One region of the Dendrosporobacter sp. 1207_IL3150 genome, then DNA from elsewhere that is predicted to be linked to it. Evidence: riboswitches for the same ligand, from Rfam matches in the RefSeq annotation. Region 1 holds a riboswitch; each other region holds the start of a gene.
What was found. Region 1 has a riboswitch for cyclic di-GMP ahead of V6C17_RS03900 (methyl-accepting chemotaxis protein). Riboswitches for the same ligand answer to the same signal wherever they lie in the genome.
Positions count from the first base shown of each region.

Region 2: linked by a shared signal. The riboswitch ahead of V6C17_RS04690 (sensor domain-containing protein) and the one ahead of V6C17_RS03900 (methyl-accepting chemotaxis protein) in region 1 are both predicted to bind cyclic di-GMP.
Region 3: linked by a shared signal. The riboswitch ahead of V6C17_RS11925 (HD-GYP domain-containing protein) and the one ahead of V6C17_RS03900 (methyl-accepting chemotaxis protein) in region 1 are both predicted to bind cyclic di-GMP.

Region 1 covers NZ_JBAIYU010000010.1:88,158-94,203, forward strand. Annotated here, with positions in the region: gene V6C17_RS03895 (D-alanyl-D-alanine carboxypeptidase family protein) at 1-381, opposite strand, end outside; gene V6C17_RS03900 (methyl-accepting chemotaxis protein) at 484-2,244, opposite strand; cyclic di-GMP riboswitch class I at 2,286-2,372, opposite strand; gene V6C17_RS03905 (biotin-dependent carboxyltransferase family protein) at 2,579-3,583, opposite strand; gene pxpB (5-oxoprolinase subunit PxpB) at 3,580-4,335, opposite strand; gene V6C17_RS03915 (putative hydro-lyase) at 4,459-5,250, opposite strand; gene V6C17_RS03920 (NRAMP family divalent metal transporter) at 5,283-6,046, opposite strand, start outside.
Region 2 covers NZ_JBAIYU010000010.1:255,271-261,316, reverse strand. Annotated here, with positions in the region: gene V6C17_RS04705 (C-GCAxxG-C-C family (seleno)protein) at 38-502, shown strand; gene V6C17_RS04700 (L-cysteine desulfidase family protein) at 611-1,912, shown strand; gene V6C17_RS04695 (DUF4931 domain-containing protein) at 2,380-3,147, shown strand; cyclic di-GMP riboswitch class I at 3,436-3,521, shown strand; gene V6C17_RS04690 (sensor domain-containing protein) at 3,745-6,046, shown strand, end outside.
Region 3 covers NZ_JBAIYU010000022.1:12,968-19,013, forward strand. Annotated here, with positions in the region: gene V6C17_RS11910 (N-acetyltransferase) at 103-867, opposite strand; gene V6C17_RS11915 (magnesium and cobalt transport protein CorA) at 951-1,220, opposite strand; gene V6C17_RS11920 (DapH/DapD/GlmU-related protein) at 1,530-2,492, opposite strand; gene V6C17_RS11925 (HD-GYP domain-containing protein) at 2,881-3,951, opposite strand; cyclic di-GMP riboswitch class I at 4,057-4,142, opposite strand; gene V6C17_RS11930 (Vat family streptogramin A O-acetyltransferase) at 4,285-4,932, opposite strand; gene V6C17_RS11935 (DUF6273 domain-containing protein) at 5,109-5,786, opposite strand.

The DNA of each region.
Region 1 (6,046 bases):
TGAGCCAGCAACGTTTTCGGCGATGACTTCCGCTGCATCATTTCCGGAAACCAACATCATTCCATACAACGCTTCCTGCAAAGTTAACTTGTCGCCCGCTTTTAATTCTAGACTAGACCCGTCACACAAAGCGGCTTGTGGGCTTGCCACTACAACACTGTTGAGGTTACCTTCTTCAATTGCGGTAATAAGCGTAACTATCTTTGTAGTACTTGCTGGATACATAATGTCATTTGCTTTTTTGTCAAATAGTACTTGGAGATCATCTGCCTTCATTAAAACAGCCGCCTCAGCTTCTATTTTAGGTGGTGATGATGCAGATACGAGATTGGCAATAACCACAACAAGAACTATCGACAGTAATATAATCCGTTTTAGCATTAGCTCTTTCTCCCGAAAATAGTATTTTTATTAAGATCTACTTTCGATCAGAGCATCTTATTTTCCTTTTTTTTACTTTTATAGTAGTCTTGTTAAATTTTACTAAAAAGTAAAGCGTTTAAGTAAGGTCTGCAATTCACCAGCCATCAAGGATAAGGATTGACTAGAAGCAGCAATCTCTTCCATTGATGCAGATTGTTCCTCGCCCGCTGCAGAAACAGTAAGTGTCTGATCGGCCGTATCTCTGCTAATTCTATCTACTGCCCTAACTGATGAGACTATTTGTTGGCTTCCTGACGCCATTTGTTGGATAGCTGCCGAAATATCTCGAATTTGTTCCGACACCTGCCCTATTTGTGTTTGAATTTCAACAAAAGCTTGGCCTGCGTTATTAACTACCTCTGCACCAACCTTAGCTTCTTTAGTGCCTTCACTCATGGCAAAAACCGCTTGCTCAGTATCAACTTGCACGGCACTAATAAGATCGGCGATTTGCTTTGCTGCCTGTTGCGACTGTTCAGCCAGCTTCCTTACTTCTTCCGCAACAACTGCAAATCCACGACCTTGTTCGCCCGCCCGTGCGGCTTCAATCGCTGCATTTAACGCCAAGAGATTAGTTTGTCCCGCAATCCCTGAAATCGTCTCAACAATTTGTCCAATTTCTTTAGAGCTTTCCCCTAGTTTAGCAACAACATCTGCTGAGCGAGTAACAGTTAATTCTATGCTCTGCATTTGATTAATAGCTTTTTCCACTGTTTTTCGCCCATTAGCAGCAGCGTTATTGGCATTATCTGAAACAACAGCTACATTATTAGAGTTTGCAGCAACCTGCTGTATACTTGCCGACATCTGCTCTATAACCGCAACTGCTTCGTTGATAGCTTCTACTTGTTGCTGCGTTCCTTGAGAAATCTCTGTAACAGTTGAGGCTACTTGGTTTACAGCCTGTGCTGACTGTTCTGCACCCATTTTCAATTCACCCGATGAAATATTGACTTGCTCAGCTGCATTTGAAACTTGACTAATTAGATTTCTTAGATTTGCTGCCATAGTATCAAACGCCGTAATTAGCGCCTGGATTTCATCATTACCATTATAGGAAATTTGCTTCACTGTTAAATTCCCGCCGGCAATTGCTGCTGCCACTGAAACTACTTCTTTCAATGGTTTAGCAATACGGCGCGAAAACCAAATACCTAACACAATAGAAATAATTATTACTAAACAAGAGATACCTATAATCAGGTTTTCAATTGACTGCTCAGCTTCTTGACTTTGCTTAACCCTTAGATCCATCCGTTCTGTTAGAAAAATAGCAAAATCTTGGAGCTTTGCTTCTGCGTCAAAACTCGACTGAGCAGCTGTAGCTACGTAGCTGAGGGCCTCCTGTTGACCCTTTTGTTTATATATTTCAATAGTTTTATCGGTTACTTTATGATAATTGCTTAATGCTGCTTTGGTCTCAGCAACTTTTTGTTTTCCTTCTGGGGTAGTCAGGTTTTTCTCTAAAGACGCGAAGTACTTATCCATTTTTCTCCGAGATTCTTCATACTGCTGAAGATAAGTAGGGTTGCCTGATAATAAATAACCCCTTGCTTGATATCCTTGATTCTTCAGTTCGACTGTTACATCTTTAACATCAAAAACCAAAGGAGCACTGCGTTGCACTAGACCTACATAACCTTTTTGAACTTCATCATTTTTAATTTTGCTGTAAATAGTTAACCCTGAAAAGATTGTGGTAATAAATAGAATAAGAATGATGATTTTTGCCCCAATAGTCAACTGAAACTTACTTTTACTTAACACTTGCTCAATTACCCCCATAAATTTGATTAGATAAAAAACAAAAAATGCAGCCATGGCATACTCCCCCGACTACATTTTAACTAAAAGTTACTACAAAATGCAGTCTGGCAGTCATAAGGCATCAGCCTCTTAGACCCATAACTTTGCGTCATTACCTTTCGATAATTTTGCCAAATATTTAGTTTTTGTGACAAATTTTTGCACAACGTTACAAATTATACCAGGTGTAAAGTTGTCTGTCTACTATTTAGTTTATTAGTTGTCCTAATACTTATAATTAATTTAAATTAACTACTATTTACTTTGAATATAAAATAGCTTCAATAAACAAAAGATGAGCCAATACATGTTTGTTTTGGCCCATCTTTATTTAGATTGCGCAGTAAATTCAAAACAAATTTCCATCGACTGCAGCCTTAACGTCCTGAATTAGCTGTTCTCTTTCAATATACAATATTTCCGCTTCTTTCAAAGATATTTCTTGAAATACTATTAGACTTTCCGGCTTAAGCTGGCCTATTACAGCTATATCGACATTAGCGGCTTGGGCTATCTTAGGATATCCGCCCACTGTCTGACGATCAGCTAATAGTATGATAGGGCTACCATCAGGAGGTACTTGAATAGTACCTAGCGAGACGGCTTCTGAGATCATCTCTAGAGATTCCTTAAGTCTTAAGAGTTCACCAGACAACCTATACCCCATTCTGTCTGATTGAATTGTAACTTTGAATTCTCTATTAAAAAAGTTATATATGCTTTCTTCAGAAAAGTAATCAAATTGGATGCCGCGAATAACCCTAATCACTACAGCTTTCCCCTCCTGTGGAAGGTGGTTTCTACCAAAGAACCAGGAAGATGTCAAAAAGGCTTTACTTGTGCTTGCCATTGATAACTGCTTAATTAGACGGCTAGATTTTTTACTAATGGTATTTGTTGTAATTATATCACCTTTAGCTATGGCCCGCCCTTGAAAACCGCCAATTCCTGCCCGCAGATATGTACTTTTACTGTTCATTACCTCATATACATTGAATCCGCCAGCAACAGCGAGATAAGCGCGGCAGCCTTGTGTGCAGGCGCCAAATTCCAAAATACTGCCTCGTTTAATAAGGACAGGACGCCACATTGGTATTGACTCGCCGTCAACAATAGGGGATAAATCGCCACCAGTAATTGCTATTAATTTATCTTCACTAAATTTGAGTGCCGGTCCCATTATAGTAATTTCCAGTGCTGCTTCACCTTCGTCATTACCTATCAAGATATTGGCGATTCGCATGGAAAAGGTGTCCATTGCCCCACCGACTATAACTCCATGTTTTTGGTAGCCATACCTGCCTAAATCTTGAATCGACGATTGCAGACCCGGTCTAATAACTTCTATACTCATTGTTTTCCCTCCCTAAGCTTTTCATACTCTTTAAGAGAAATAGGGCGAAAACGAACAATGTCTCCTGCTTGAAGCAAACTAGGAGGATCTTCAGTGGGACGGAATAATTCCACTGGTGTACTGCCGATCAGCTGCCACCCTCCTGGTGTTGTTATGGGATATATTCCTGTCTGCATACCAGCAATACCGACAGATCTAGCCGGAATAGCAGTACGCGGAGATTGACGGCGCGGCGCGGCAATTCTTTCAGACATCCCCCCTAAGTAAGGAAAGCCTGGTGCAAAACCGATCATATATACTAGATATTCACCGCTTGAATGAATTTCGATCACTTCATCTATATTAAGCTTATTCTGCTCAGCTACATACGGCAAATCCGGTCCAAACTCACCACCATAACAAACCGGAATTTCAACTACTTTAGGATTACTTTTAAAAGAGCTCCCCAATTTCCCAACCGCTTCTTTCAAAATACCTGTCACTATCTGATGTGCCATACTATATTTGAGTCCTATCGCTTGTTTGCAATTCTTCATTACCACTAAAGGATTATAAAACACAGTTACACTAGAAAACGCTGAAACATATTCAATCATACCCGGGAAGGAATTTCTCTCAAGATATTCTCCTAAAGATTTAACTTTACTATTGATTTCTGGGCTGATACTTTTACCAAACTCAACCAAAACCGCCGTTTCACTTAGCGGTAGAAATTGAATGTCGATATTATTTTCTTTATTTACCTGATCCAAAAATATCACCTCTTTAGCTGCGAATAAGAATACTTTTGTTAATAAGTTCTGTCAGCAGCATTAGAAGGCTGACGGCAAATACTTTTATGTATTGTTCTTGCCGTCAGCCACACCTTTATTGCTCTATAGAACTCCAAGCTGTTCGTCGCGAACATCTGTTATAAACATATGCCCTGGAGCGTGGGTAATCATAAGCTCCGGTTTTACATGCATAGCTACTGCTTGCGGAGTTGCACCACATGCCCAGAAAACAGGAACTTCCCCAGGTTTAATTGTAACAGAATCTCCAAAGTCAGGTTTATATATATCCTTAATTCCAATACTTTCGGGATTACCGATATGTATTGGCGCTCCATGAACAGCTGGGAAACGTGAGGTAACCTGTACAGCACGAACTACATCTCTTTCAGGAATGGGTCGCATACTAACCACCATTGGTCCTTCAAATCTTCCTGCTTTGACACAAGAAATGTTGGTTTTGAACATAGGGACATTGCAATCTTCCTCAATATGACGAACTGAAATTCCATTATTCATTAACGGATGTTCAAACGTAAAGCTGCAGCCGAGAAGAAAGGCAACCATATCATCTTCCCAATAATCAATAATATCAGAAACTTCTTCGGCTAATTCGCCTTGCCGATAAATTCTGTATTTCGGAATGTCTGTTCTTAGATCGGCTTGTGGAGCTACAATTCTAGGAATAGGGCAACCTGGTTCAGTCACATCAAGAACAGGGCAGGGTTTGGGATTACGCTGACAAAATAAGAGAAATTCAAAAGCCAAATCTTTTTTAAGAATAGCGAGATTTGCTTGGGTAAAACCCTTAGCCATCCCTGAAGTTGGCTTTATCAATTCGTTATTTCGAATTAATGCACGTACCTGTGCTGACCTCATATTGGCAAGGTCTCTCATACCTTCACCTCTGCTATTAATTTTAAATTTATCTATTTAAATAATTTAGGAAGCTCATTTATTAATGTGTATCCGCCCATATAGGTCATAATCACTACAACGAAAATACCGAATATAGTCATCCAGATAGGATGCTTATACGCACCGACAATCTTTTTATTATGTGCCGCCAGTAAAATAGTACCTAGTGTTATAGGAAGAATAAGTCCATTTAGCGCACCCACCATTACTAATACTTTGACCGGTCTGCCAATTATTGCGAAAACTAGTGTCGAAATAATTATAAATCCGATAATAATGAAACGATAATTCGACTCCAATTTAGGATGGAAAGTACGGATGAAAGAAACAGATGTATAAGCGGCTCCAATAACTGAGGTAATTGCTGCTGCCCACATAACTATGCCAAATACTTTATAACCTGCAGCTCCAGCTGCCAGTTTGAATACGGATGCTGGTGGATTTGCTGCATCTATTGCTAAACCTTGGGAAACAACTCCAAGTGCCGCTAAAAATAATACAACACGCATAACTCCAGTAACTAAGATTCCTGTTACCGAACTTTTAGTTACTTCAGGTAAAGCATTAACACCTGTAACACCTGCATCCAATAGTCGGTGACCGCCAGCAAATGTTATATAGCCGCCCACAGTACCACCTACAAGCGTAACAATTGCCATCATATCAATCTGATCAGGAATTATACTTTTAACCATTGCTTCACCTACCGGCGGAGCAGATGTTATAGCTACATAGACAGTAAGAGCAATCATTACAAAACCAGCAACCTGGGTAA
Region 2 (6,046 bases), 170 kb from region 1:
TTCAATCATACGAAGAATAGGGCGGGGGGAGCGTTAAATGGGCGACGTAATTGTGCAGAGTATTAAACAACAAGCAGGTCAGAATTTTCGAGATGGTTATAATTGCGCTGAGGCTATTTTACGTGCTTTTAATGAAAATTTAGCCCTTGGATTAGGTGACGATGCGTTAAAGATGGGCGCAGGTTTTGGCGGGGGGATGGGGCACGCTGGGTGTGTATGCGGAGCATTAGCTGCATCCATTATGGTACTCGGCGTACTGCAAGGCCGGGCTCATAAAGATCAAAACCGGGAACCTGCTTATCGCGCCTCTGAAGAGTTTTACTGTAAATTTAGTGAAGCTTTTGGTGGCACTTGTTGTAGATTACTCAATCTTCATCCATTCGAGACTAAGGAACATCTTCGTAATTGCTTAAAGATTACTGGCAATACCGCCGATTTACTCATGCAGTACATACAGGAGAACGGATTGAGCAAATCTCAAGGTTTTAAAGAAAGCCCATAAGTTATGATTATCTTTATTTACCTATGTTTAAAGGGAATTGTATATTAGCTGCAAAACAGTCAAAACAGTAGATTTTTTTCGAATAACTGTTTGGATCGAGGAGTATAGATGGATCAGCAAAAAAGAATTCGTAAACTTTTATCAGATGAACTTGTAATTGCACTTGGGTGCACAGAGCCGATATCAGTAGCTTTTGCCGCCTCACTAGCTAAGAAATATGCTCGCGGAGCAGATATAACTCTCGTTAATGTATCTGTCAGCCGAAACGTTATAAAGAATGCCATGGGGGTTACCATTCCTGGAACCAATCACTGTGGTGTTGATATGGCAGCTGCCTTAGGTATTGTAGCTGGAGATCCTGAAAAGAAACTGGAAGTTTTGTCGGGGCTTATCGATAGCGACATCCAAAAGGCAGAAGCACTAATTGCACAAGGTATTACTAAGGTCCAAATTGCTGATTCTAGCAAGAAGTTATATATTGAAGTTAATATTGAAACCACGAAATCCTGTGCCAAGGTTATTCTTGCCGATGATCATACTAGAGTTAGTAGTATTGAAGTAGACGGAGTGGTTATATTTCAAGCAGAACCCATTGATATCTGTGAGATTTCTAGTGAAAAAACAATGGGATTTCTAAATCTTGAATCAATTTGGGATTTTTGCTTATCTGTTAATCTTAGTGATTTGGAGATTGTTAAGCAAAGTATTGAACTCAATAGGAAGATTGCCGAAGAAGGCCTTCGCAATCCATATGGACTACAAGTAGGTAGAACCATGCAAAGCAATATTAGACTAAAGATATTAGGGGATGACATCGTAAATTATGCTATGTCTTTAACGGCAGCTGGAACGGATGCCAGAATGGCTGGAAGCCCGATGCCCGTAGTTAGTAACTCGGGAAGTGGTAATCAGGGGATTTCTGCAACTATACCAGTTGTAGCCGTTGGTGAACGACTAGGGGCTTCGGAGGAAAAAATCCTGCGGGCTGTTACGTTAAGCCATTTGATTGTTATATACATAAAAGCAAAATTTGGGCGTCTGTCTGCAATCTGTGGCGCAATTGTATCCTGTATAGGGGCAAGCTGTGGAATTGCCACTTTACTTGGAGGCGGTCTAGAAGAAGTTAAAATGGCGATACAAAATATGTTGGGAAATGTAACTGGAATGCTGTGTGACGGCGCAAAACCGGGTTGTGCTCTGAAAGTTGCGACTTGTACAGGTGCAGCAGTGCAATCAGCACTACTGGCAATAAGGGGATTTGGTATCAGGCACACTGATGGCATTATTGAAACAAGTCCCCTGCACTCAATCGAAAACTTATGTCGGATTGGTAGCGAAGGAACGATAGATACCGATAAAATAATTTTGGAAATCATGCTGAATAAGCAGGAGAGCAAAATAGTATCATAGCTCCAGATATTAACGCACCTTTAAAAAGATCCTCGCAAGTGTAACGAACCCCAACCTATTTCAGTACTTATGCTGGAATGGGTTTTTGTTTGTATGGCAAAACCCACTCATATTATTAATCGCCTGATTATTATGGTGAATATTCGTCAAGTTACCTAAGAAAAGAACTTGAGTGAAAAATGTAAGAACGCCGAATCGTTATAATTAAAACATGGGGACAGGTACTATGTTTTCTAAAACAGTTAACCTGTCCCCGTGTTTCTTTCCTAGTCGGCAAACAGTGAGATGACACCTGCTAGGTGATTGTTCTTGATTCAGAGTCTACAACGCGAACGTCGACTTTATGTGATAACTTCAGTTCTTTTTGCAACTTTTCCCGGTCACCCGGGCGTAGCTATCTGGGGAAAGTTCTTGGTATGGTATAATAGAAAAAATTAATACACTTTGGTCTACAAGGAGGCTTAGCAATGACCCCCAAGCAAATCCACCTCGTTTTTGACACCAAGATTGGCGGAACCAAACCGGTGACTGTTGTCGATAACGGCCATAAATGCCCCTTCTGTAATCGCGACGAACTTGAGGGTATCATAGCAGAAGACGGGCCTGTACTCCTCATCGCCAACAAATACCCGGTACTAAGAGATACCTACCAGACCGTCCTCATTGAAACTGATGACTGTTCATCCGAACTGTCGCTCTACCCAAAGGAGCACCTCTACCGAGTCATCCGCTTTGGCGTCGAGAAGTGGCTGGACATGATAGCCGACGGTGAATTTTCTTCGGTACTGTTCTTCAAAAACCATGGCCCTAGCTCGGGTGGATCCATTCGTCATCCCCATATGCAGATCGTCGGCCTTCGCCACGTCGACTATACTGTCAATATTCCCCCGGCTAGTCTCGAAGGTATCGTCATTAGCCGTAACGGCGGTGCTGAACTATCTATTGCTGATAAGCCTCTGGTTGGCTTCATTGAACTAAACATCAAGCTCACCGATCTCAAACAACTCGACCGACTGGCGGACTACCTGCAAATTTGCGCCCACTACTTTCTCCACCACTTCAATCGTCACTGTAACAGCTACAATATCTTCTTCTACCATATACGAGGACAGATAACAGCCAAAGTCATGCCTCGATTCATTACCTCGCCCATCTACGTAGGCTACGTCATCCCCCAGTTTTCTACGCGTATTCCCGATGTAGCAGCTGACCTTAAGCGAATATACGGATTATAAGTTCTGTCGGGTTGAATTCAGGAGACTAATTTCAGCCCCGTGCAGGCGTTAGTCGAAAGAAATAACATAGCGGATTTGTAAGGTTGCGGATCGCTTTCACCAACTAAATCCTGAGATGACTAGAACCCGTGAAATTTCATGGGTTTTTTACTGCGTGTAGTTTTGGTATAGATATGGTTTCACCCCCACCTGGGTTTAGGAAATAATTGACCTAAATTGAAATAATTGACTAATAAGTAAAAAAGTTATAAAATAATAGCAAAAATGATAAAAATTTGTTGGTTTAACTAAATATATGGGCAAACTTGTCGAAAGATAAGGACGCAAAGCTTTGGGTCTAAGGATATAATGTCTATGATTGCCAGGTTGCCAGATGAATTAAAATTACCTTTATGTGGCAAGCGGGAGCTTGCCTCTATTTGTTCCATGATTTAGCCAAACTTCACTTTTAGCTGAGGAAGTCCGCAAACAAGCTGGTGAAAGCAATAGATCCGAAAAATTAAACAATACATAATAAATTAGTAAAAGAATATTGGATTAACTGGTTACATAAGTCTTTTTGCATAGTACCGATGGTTCAAAAACGGGGGGACTAAAGTGAAGTTTGATTTTGGTTATGCCGGAACGTATGTTATATGCGTACTGGTTATGATAATTGTTTGGCTGCTGGTTAAGTATTACAGGATGAAGGAGCAGCTCAAGAAAAACGAAGAGCGATTTAGCAAGCTTATCAATAAGCTTGCTTTGGCTCTTTCTTGTGATAAAAGTATCATTTGCAATGATGAGAAATTTATGGACGACGAAGCTATAATGGCGATATTAAATGATATTACTGATCGTAAAGTAGAGGCAGATTTGCGCAATAGTAAAAAACTTCTCTCTTTGGCGGCAGAATTGACCCATCTGGGGCCATGGAAATATTATAATGAGAAAAACCTTCTCGAATTTGATGATGAGTTTTACATTATCTATGGCACGGATGTGGCTAGGGAAGGTTCATTTATGACTATGGATGAATATGCTAGGAAATTCGTGCATCCGGATGATGTTTGCATTATAGCGATGGAAGTAGAGAAGATGCGTATGACCACAGAACGTCACTATACTGCTGAATTTGAACACCGTATAATACGGCGGGATGGCGAGGTACGCACTATTCTTGTCCGGGTTGATACAGAAAAAGATAACGAGGGGAAGATTCAAAAGTGTTATGGTGCCAATCAGGATATCACCGAACGTAAAGCCATGGAGGCGGCTCTGCACAATAGTCGGGAGATGCTCTCGCTGGCGGCAGAACTAGCCCATCTAGGACCATGGAAATATCACCATGAGGAGGGACTTTTCGAATTTGGTGATGAGTTCTATGCTATCTTTGGTACTGATGTAGCGCGAGAAGGTGCATTCATGACTCCGGAGGTGTACTGGAGAGAATTCGTACACCCAGATGATGCCTGGATGTTTAAGACATCTGAGGTGAAAAGGACGTATGAGCATCGTATTATTCGCAGGGATGGCGAAGTGCGAATTGTCGCTGTGCAAGGGAATATCGTAAAGGATGCCGCTGGCAAGATCATAAAGTGGTATGGGGCGACTCAAGACATCACCGAACAAAAGCAGGCTGAGGCTACTTTGCGTCATCAAACGGAAAAGATTCGTCGCATTGCCTACACCGACGTGCTTACTGGCTTGTCAAATCGCGCACATTTAAATGAAATGCTTGAGGGGGAGATGGAGCAAGCTCGTCGCGGTATGTCGACAGGGGGGGTTCTATTCATCGATTTAGATGATCTTAAGACGGTGAATGATACACTAGGGCACACTTATGGTGATGCAATTATAGTTGAAGCTGGGAAACGCATCGCAAAGGAAGTGGGGAAAAATGCCATCATTGCGCGCATTGGCGGAGACGAATTTGTGGTAATTTTGCCTGGGAAAAGAGATAGGCAATGCATTGCAACTATTGCCGATGGAGTAATTCACGCACTCTGCCAGAATACTGAGGTTTTCGGAGAAATATTTCATCTATCGGCCAGCATTGGTGTTACTATCTATCCCGATGATGATAATACGGCTGAGGGCATCCTTAAGAACGCTGATAACGCAATGTATTTTGCTAAAAATTCCGGTAAGAATTGCTGGAAATTCTACGATGTGGAAATGCAGGCAGTGGCTTATGAAAAGATGATGCTTACCAAAAGTCTGCACCGCGCAGTAGGAAATAATGAGTTTGAAGTGTATTATCAACCGCAAGTAAATATTGCTGACGGCGCTATCGTGGGATTCGAAGCTTTACTTCGCTGGAATAGTCCGGAACATGAGTCTATACCGCCGGTACGTTTTATTCCTTTGGCCGAGCAAAGCGGACTTATCAATATCATCGGAGATTGGGTACTCCAGGAGGCGTGCCAGTTTGCCCGGCGATTAGCCGATAATGGGTGGGGAAACATCTGCGTAGCGGTTAACGTGTCACCACATCAATTATGTGCTGATCGTTTTATCGACAGTGTACGTGATGCCCTGCTTAATGCTGGTGTTTTGCCACACCAGCTTGAAATTGAAATTACCGAGAATGTTTTAATTGCCTCGTTTAAAGACAGCATTTCTAAGCTTGAAGAATTGCAGTCGATGGGTGTGCGTTTAGCGCTTGATGATTTTGGCACAGGTTATTCGTCTTTGACGTATCTTCAGCGGTTACCAGTTCAGACTTTAAAAATAGATAAATCCTTCATCGATATGATCTTGGTCCCTGGTTCTAAAAAGGCAATTATCAGTACTATTGTAGATATGGCGCATCAAATGAAAATGACAGTCGTCGCTGAGGGTGTGGAGACGGAAGAACAATTGGAATATTTAGCGAAAATCCACTGCAACTTTGCTCAAGGCTATCTTTTTAGCCGAC
Region 3 (6,046 bases), on a different contig from region 1:
AATAAAAGTAACAACTATCCTTCGTTCTTTAATCTTATGCTGTGCAATAAATTGATTCTGTAGTTGTTTGATAGTAAGAAAAATGTGTTAAACAGATATCAACTATAAACCCTTTTGCTCAAGAAATTTAATGAATTTATTATCTGACAATATTTCATTTGTCACAAATTTACCCTCATAAAAGAAACTATATGTCGTGAAAGGTGCGGGAGCATTTTGGGCTTGCTCTTTTGTCTGATACTTAATCAAAGTAAAGTCAATATTTCTTTGACTTGCAATCTCTGCAATCAAAGGTGCATATTTTTCAGTATGTGGACATTGGTTTGAGTAATATAAGACCATTCCTTGGTTATCAACTATCCCTTTTTTACAGCACTTTTTGAAACTCGGCTTATAAGTGCTTTTTTCGAACGGTAAATATAACAATTCAAAGTGCGGCTCTGCCGTGTCACATACTTCAAAACCTTTATATTTCAAATATTCAGGATCTGATAAAAACGGCATTTTCTTTTTTGACGAAAGAACAACAATACCTTTTTTACATTGCAGCTTTGCATCACTTATACATTCTTCTAGCAATTTGTTAGCATATCCTTGCCCTTTAAACTTCCCTGAAACCCAAAAACAATTAATAAACATATATTCGTCTGCTATTATTGGAACCCACGCATTTTCTGCAGGTATATATTCAATAAAAACCTTACCACGAACATTAAGCTTCTTGAAGACAATCCCATCGTTATAGCGCTCACTTAACCACGCTTTTTTAGATGAAACACAAAATTCGCCTTTTTTATCTGTAATCGCACAGCAAATGTGCTCGTTATCAATATTACTGCTATTAACACTTATAATATCCATTTTCATTTTTCCTCCCCAGATTTAATATAAAGAACGGATATCTGCATTATTCGCATACGAACTATTTGATAGTCCACAATTATGAAAAATCATCTACCGGCCTTGTCACTAATCTTACTGCCATTAAATAAAAACCTTATAATAGTCAGGACTTGAGAAGGTATCATATTATCTTCATAGCCTAACCCCTTAACCTCAGTCAATACACATTCCTGCATTTCCTTAGTAAGCACTGTTAAACTCTTAATCTCCGAAACAACAGATTTTATTTCTTTATTATCCATCAACGCCAAGATTCTCTGGGCTTTTTCTGCGCCAATTATTATTAGAAAAATGGCCGCTTTTTTTATCGGCTTCAATATGGGCCCCTCCCTGTAACTTCCAAATAACAGTTCCAACATTTACTCAGCGTTAAGATGATTTTTTATTAGTTACTGAGCATAATTCTTAAAAACTTTCAATTCCAGCTTTATTGCGTAAGCTAGAAATTCCATACTTTTACACAAAGTCCTCTCACATTACTTATTTATATCATTCCGTGTACTATTACTGACCAGAATAAAAAAGCACCTAAACAATAGTCTAGGCGCCTTAACCATATATTTTACCTTGAGCTATTCAATCCAGTCTAGATGAAACTCTCATGATCCTCGGATCGATGAGATTAACTAAAACGCCCAAGCTGGTCTTTCCATCATGGTCACATTCTCACCAACAATCTTTGCTGGAAATCCCTCAACTATTTGATTATCCGAAATAACGCTTCTTTGCTTAACAACACTCCCCGACTTCACTAAAGTATTTTTACCCAGTACGCTATAGTCGCAGATGATTGAACCAGACTCGATAATAGTTTTAGATCCGATCGTTGTTCCGTGAATAATACATCCAGGGCCAATCGTGACATCATCCTCAATAATAAGTTCATTATCCGGCAACAGATGTAAGACTGAGTTTTCAAGTATTTGCACATTGCTGCCGATTTTAACCGGTCCATGCGAGTTCCCAATAATTCTGACACCAGATGCTACTACCGTATTGCTGCCGATCGTAACGTCTCCAGTGATCTCGGCAGAATCAAATATAAATGCAGATTGATGAATAACAGGGTATTTGTCCCCAAAGTTATAGATTTTCCCCATTTTATCACCTTCCTTCGGTTCATGTTTTACAAGATTCTCTGCCACTAAGCGTAAACTAATATCATTGCCTCTCATCCTTAAAATCACATTTCTATCCTTATCACTCAAGCTTCTGACAAACCTGCCTGGCCTTCCGATAACAACCGATTCGCTAGGAATCACTGCCCCTGCTGGTATGATTGTGCCTTCGCCGAATATGCACATGTTACCAATCTTAGAGCCCGGAAGAAATATAGTACCATTTCCGATCTCACATAAATCACCGATTTGTGCGCCGATGGCAACACATTTGTGTCCAAACACAGTCTTACTTCCAATAGCAATAGGATACTCAGGCGTACCTATTAGGACAGAGTTTTCAAGTATCCAAGTTTCATTTCCAATTTTGAATGAGTCATCTTTAGACCGAAGTATCGAACCCTGGGCAACATATACATTCTCCCCTAGTCTGATTGTACCAATCAGTCGAGCTGAATCATCTATTCTCAAATTCGCGTAACGCTCCCCTCTATAATCAATTTCATCCTTACACTAATCTTAATGCCATGAAATAGAAATCTCATAATAGTATTACTTATGAAGGTGTCATAGTATGATTAACGCCCTTCAATTTTATCTCTATCGTTTTAGCTAGAATTTCCACATTCTTATATTAAATCCTCTCATCGTACTTATATTTACAATCCGCTATTATTTGAAATTATGTTTTCGTATACTGTACCGACAATTCCTCAATAAAAAATCTCATAGACTATGTCTATGAGATTACAACACACATATAAAATTACCGTAAAATAATCGAACCTTAATCCAGGCTATTCCGATTACAGAGATTAACACTGCCCACTCATCTAATCGCTATGCATTTTTAGCCTTTCTAGCGTAAAGTCTCATAGTTGTTAGTTAACTCAATAACTTCTTCTTCAGACAGAACTCGTGTAATAAATGTTGTCAATTCTTGAATAAGATTAATCTCTGACCATTCATTATGTAATTCTCCGTTTGAGTCTGTCAGTATCATTATTGTCGGCCTTGCTTGGAGTTTAGGCCGTGCTTCAGTTACTACTCCAATATGACCAGTGTCAAGTACAACAAAAGTTCCTATAGGATATAACGGCGCCTTAGCCAAGAAAATATTAGCAAGTTCTCTATCCAAGTGAGTTCCACTCATGGCCATTATTCCTTCATATGCCTGATGTGGTAAACATATTTCCTTGTTCTTCGGTCCTGCCACCATAGTATCATAGGCATCAGCAATTGCAGTAATTCTAGCATATTCATGAATTTGGTTAGCTTGTAGCCCTCTAGGATAACCAGTACCATCATACTTCTCATGATGCTGGAAGATAATATGACCTGAAACGACGGAATATCCACGTAGCTTACGTGCATAATCAAAGCCTAACTGAGGGTGTTCCAATTCATTTGCATCTTCATCCATCAATACTATACCAATATCATGAAGCAATGCACCCATAACAATTTCATGCATTTTAGTTGCGTTATAACCCAAGTCGCTGGCTATAACAGCTGCCAGCACTGCTACATTTACACAGTGTTTATAAACATAATCTCCTGGAGTAGCTATATTATCCATCCGAATAATTTGATTCTTTCTTATTGTCTCTTCTATCATTTTAGCCAAGGCAGATACACTACGATACACATCGATGAGCTTACCTTTTTTTGCATCATCGAAAGAATCCTTCAACAACCTAGTTACTTCGGTTTTCTTCTCTTCAGGTAGAGTCTCTTCGTAAGTTAACCCGATGCGTTCAATTATCGGGTTAGTCACACTCAAACAAAATACACCCATTTTTTGAATTCTTTCAATATATCGCTCGGTCAACTGGATATTGCTTCCTAGCAATATCCGACCATCTGCAGCAGATAACCGATTATAGGTAGTCATTCCATGTTTTAAATTTTGAACAGATATTTTTTGCATATTAACTCCTATATTTAACCTTATGTAAAATATTAGTAAGATGCTCTCGTACAAAATAAAAAAAGACAAGCTGCTGCCTGCCTAGATTAAATGCTATCTACACTAACAAGCAGTCTGGCAATCCTAGATAGTTTATCCTTAGACCCATGACTTTGCGTCCTTACCTTTCGACAAGTTTGCCCAATATAAGATTTTAAATTGGAATGTTAATGCACTTCGACATTTAGTTGCATTTTCCTTCATGTGGTATTGAATTGAAAAGGCGAAATGGGCCCCTCCTACAATGGCACTATTTTATATTCGTTAAAGGGTCAATTCTTTAATAGCTAACTATCAATTCTCCAACAACTTTTTTACTGTAGCGATATCATTGGCGGCAACCAGTAGTCCAAGATTATCAAATATCTTTTGCTCATCCCAATTCCACCATTGAAGCTTTAATAACAATTCAATCATTTCATTATTAAACCTCATTTTAATCAATCTGGCCGGATTGCCGCCGACAATCGTATAAGGCTCTACATCCTTTGTTACAGTCGCATTTGCGGCGATAATTGCACCGTCGCCAATCTTAACACCTGGCATAATCGTAACATTCTGCCCAATCCATACATCGTTGCCGATTATGGTATCTCCTTTAAACGGCAGCTGCTCTACTGTAGGTGTAACCTTCTCCCAACCTCCACCGAAGATATTGAATGGATACGTTGTAATGCCATCCATACGGTGATTTGCTCCATTCATAATAAATGTTACACCTTCAGCAATAGCACAGAATTTCCCAATGATTAATTTATCCCCAAGAAACTCATAATGATGCTGAATGCGATCATAGAACTTCTCGGGGGAGTTTTTGCTGTCGCTGTAATATGTATAGTCGCCAATCACCACGTTTGCTTTATCTGGTAGATTCTTTATATAGCAAACCGTTTTTATATTTTCGTTGGGAAATATTTTAGTTTTGTCTGGCGCTATCGGCATATTGACACTTCCTTTCGATTCGTCTAGCTTCTTAGGCTTCAATAACATCTATTTAGTAACTTACTATAAAAATTCATCGCATTTTGCCTTTTACCGCCGTTTGGATTTGTTCACAATATACATGCTTAAGTTATCGTTTGTATCCCAAGCTATCTATTCTGTTCTGAAACAATTCTTTATAACACAAGATTAATTTTTAGTGCAGGACGAACACCGTAGTGAGGTAAGTTGACACGTCCGTAACTGCGAATACTGCTACGATGACCAATAAAAAACGCACGCGAAGAATTATCAGATTGGGTTCTCAGCCACCACCATGAGCAACCAAATTGCTCACCATCCTCAACTATATAATTATCTCCGACTTTTTTATCATACACATACAAGTGACATCCATCGTTCTTTTTTATTTTTGAAAATTCCGTTCCTATTGCACGACGTTCTACACTTAGAGAATCTCCACTAACCTTAGTGGTCAGTTCTTTCACCTCTGAAACACTGAGCAGAAAAACCTTGTCCTGTGTATCTACACTACCGTTGTCCGTGCAATGTGTAATCTTGATAAATTTTTTCTCCGAGTCATTGAACGCGGCATTAAAAAACTCATCGTTAAGCCATTTCCGCAAATCAGAATCGCGCCAGATAATATCTTCAAAATCGCTATGGTATCGCTTAGAATCCAAAATATACTCACTCAAAAGGAACAGCTCACTCCCTGAATTTTGCAATACTCTCCATTTTATTGGTGTCAAGTCAGCTCCATCCGCATTCTGTGGATAAGCGCCGAAAGTAATGATTTCTCCAGACTTTGCATTTTGCGCGTTTTCTTTCATGTCCTGTTTTGTCATATTCATAGCTTCTTCCTTTCATTTAAAAACTCTGTTTTTTTACTTATTAACCTATTTATATAAACATATTACTCTCAGCCTCAGATCAGGACGACTGGAGAAAGCCCTCCAAAATCATCGCCAACGTCTGCCCTTAAAAAATTCCTCATTGCTTGTATTTTACCATTAATTCTCCTGCCTTATGAATGAAGCATATGCTATATTGAAAAAACACGCGAATCTGTTACTCCAAATTTGCTTTTTTCCTCAAAAACCAATCAGCGCTT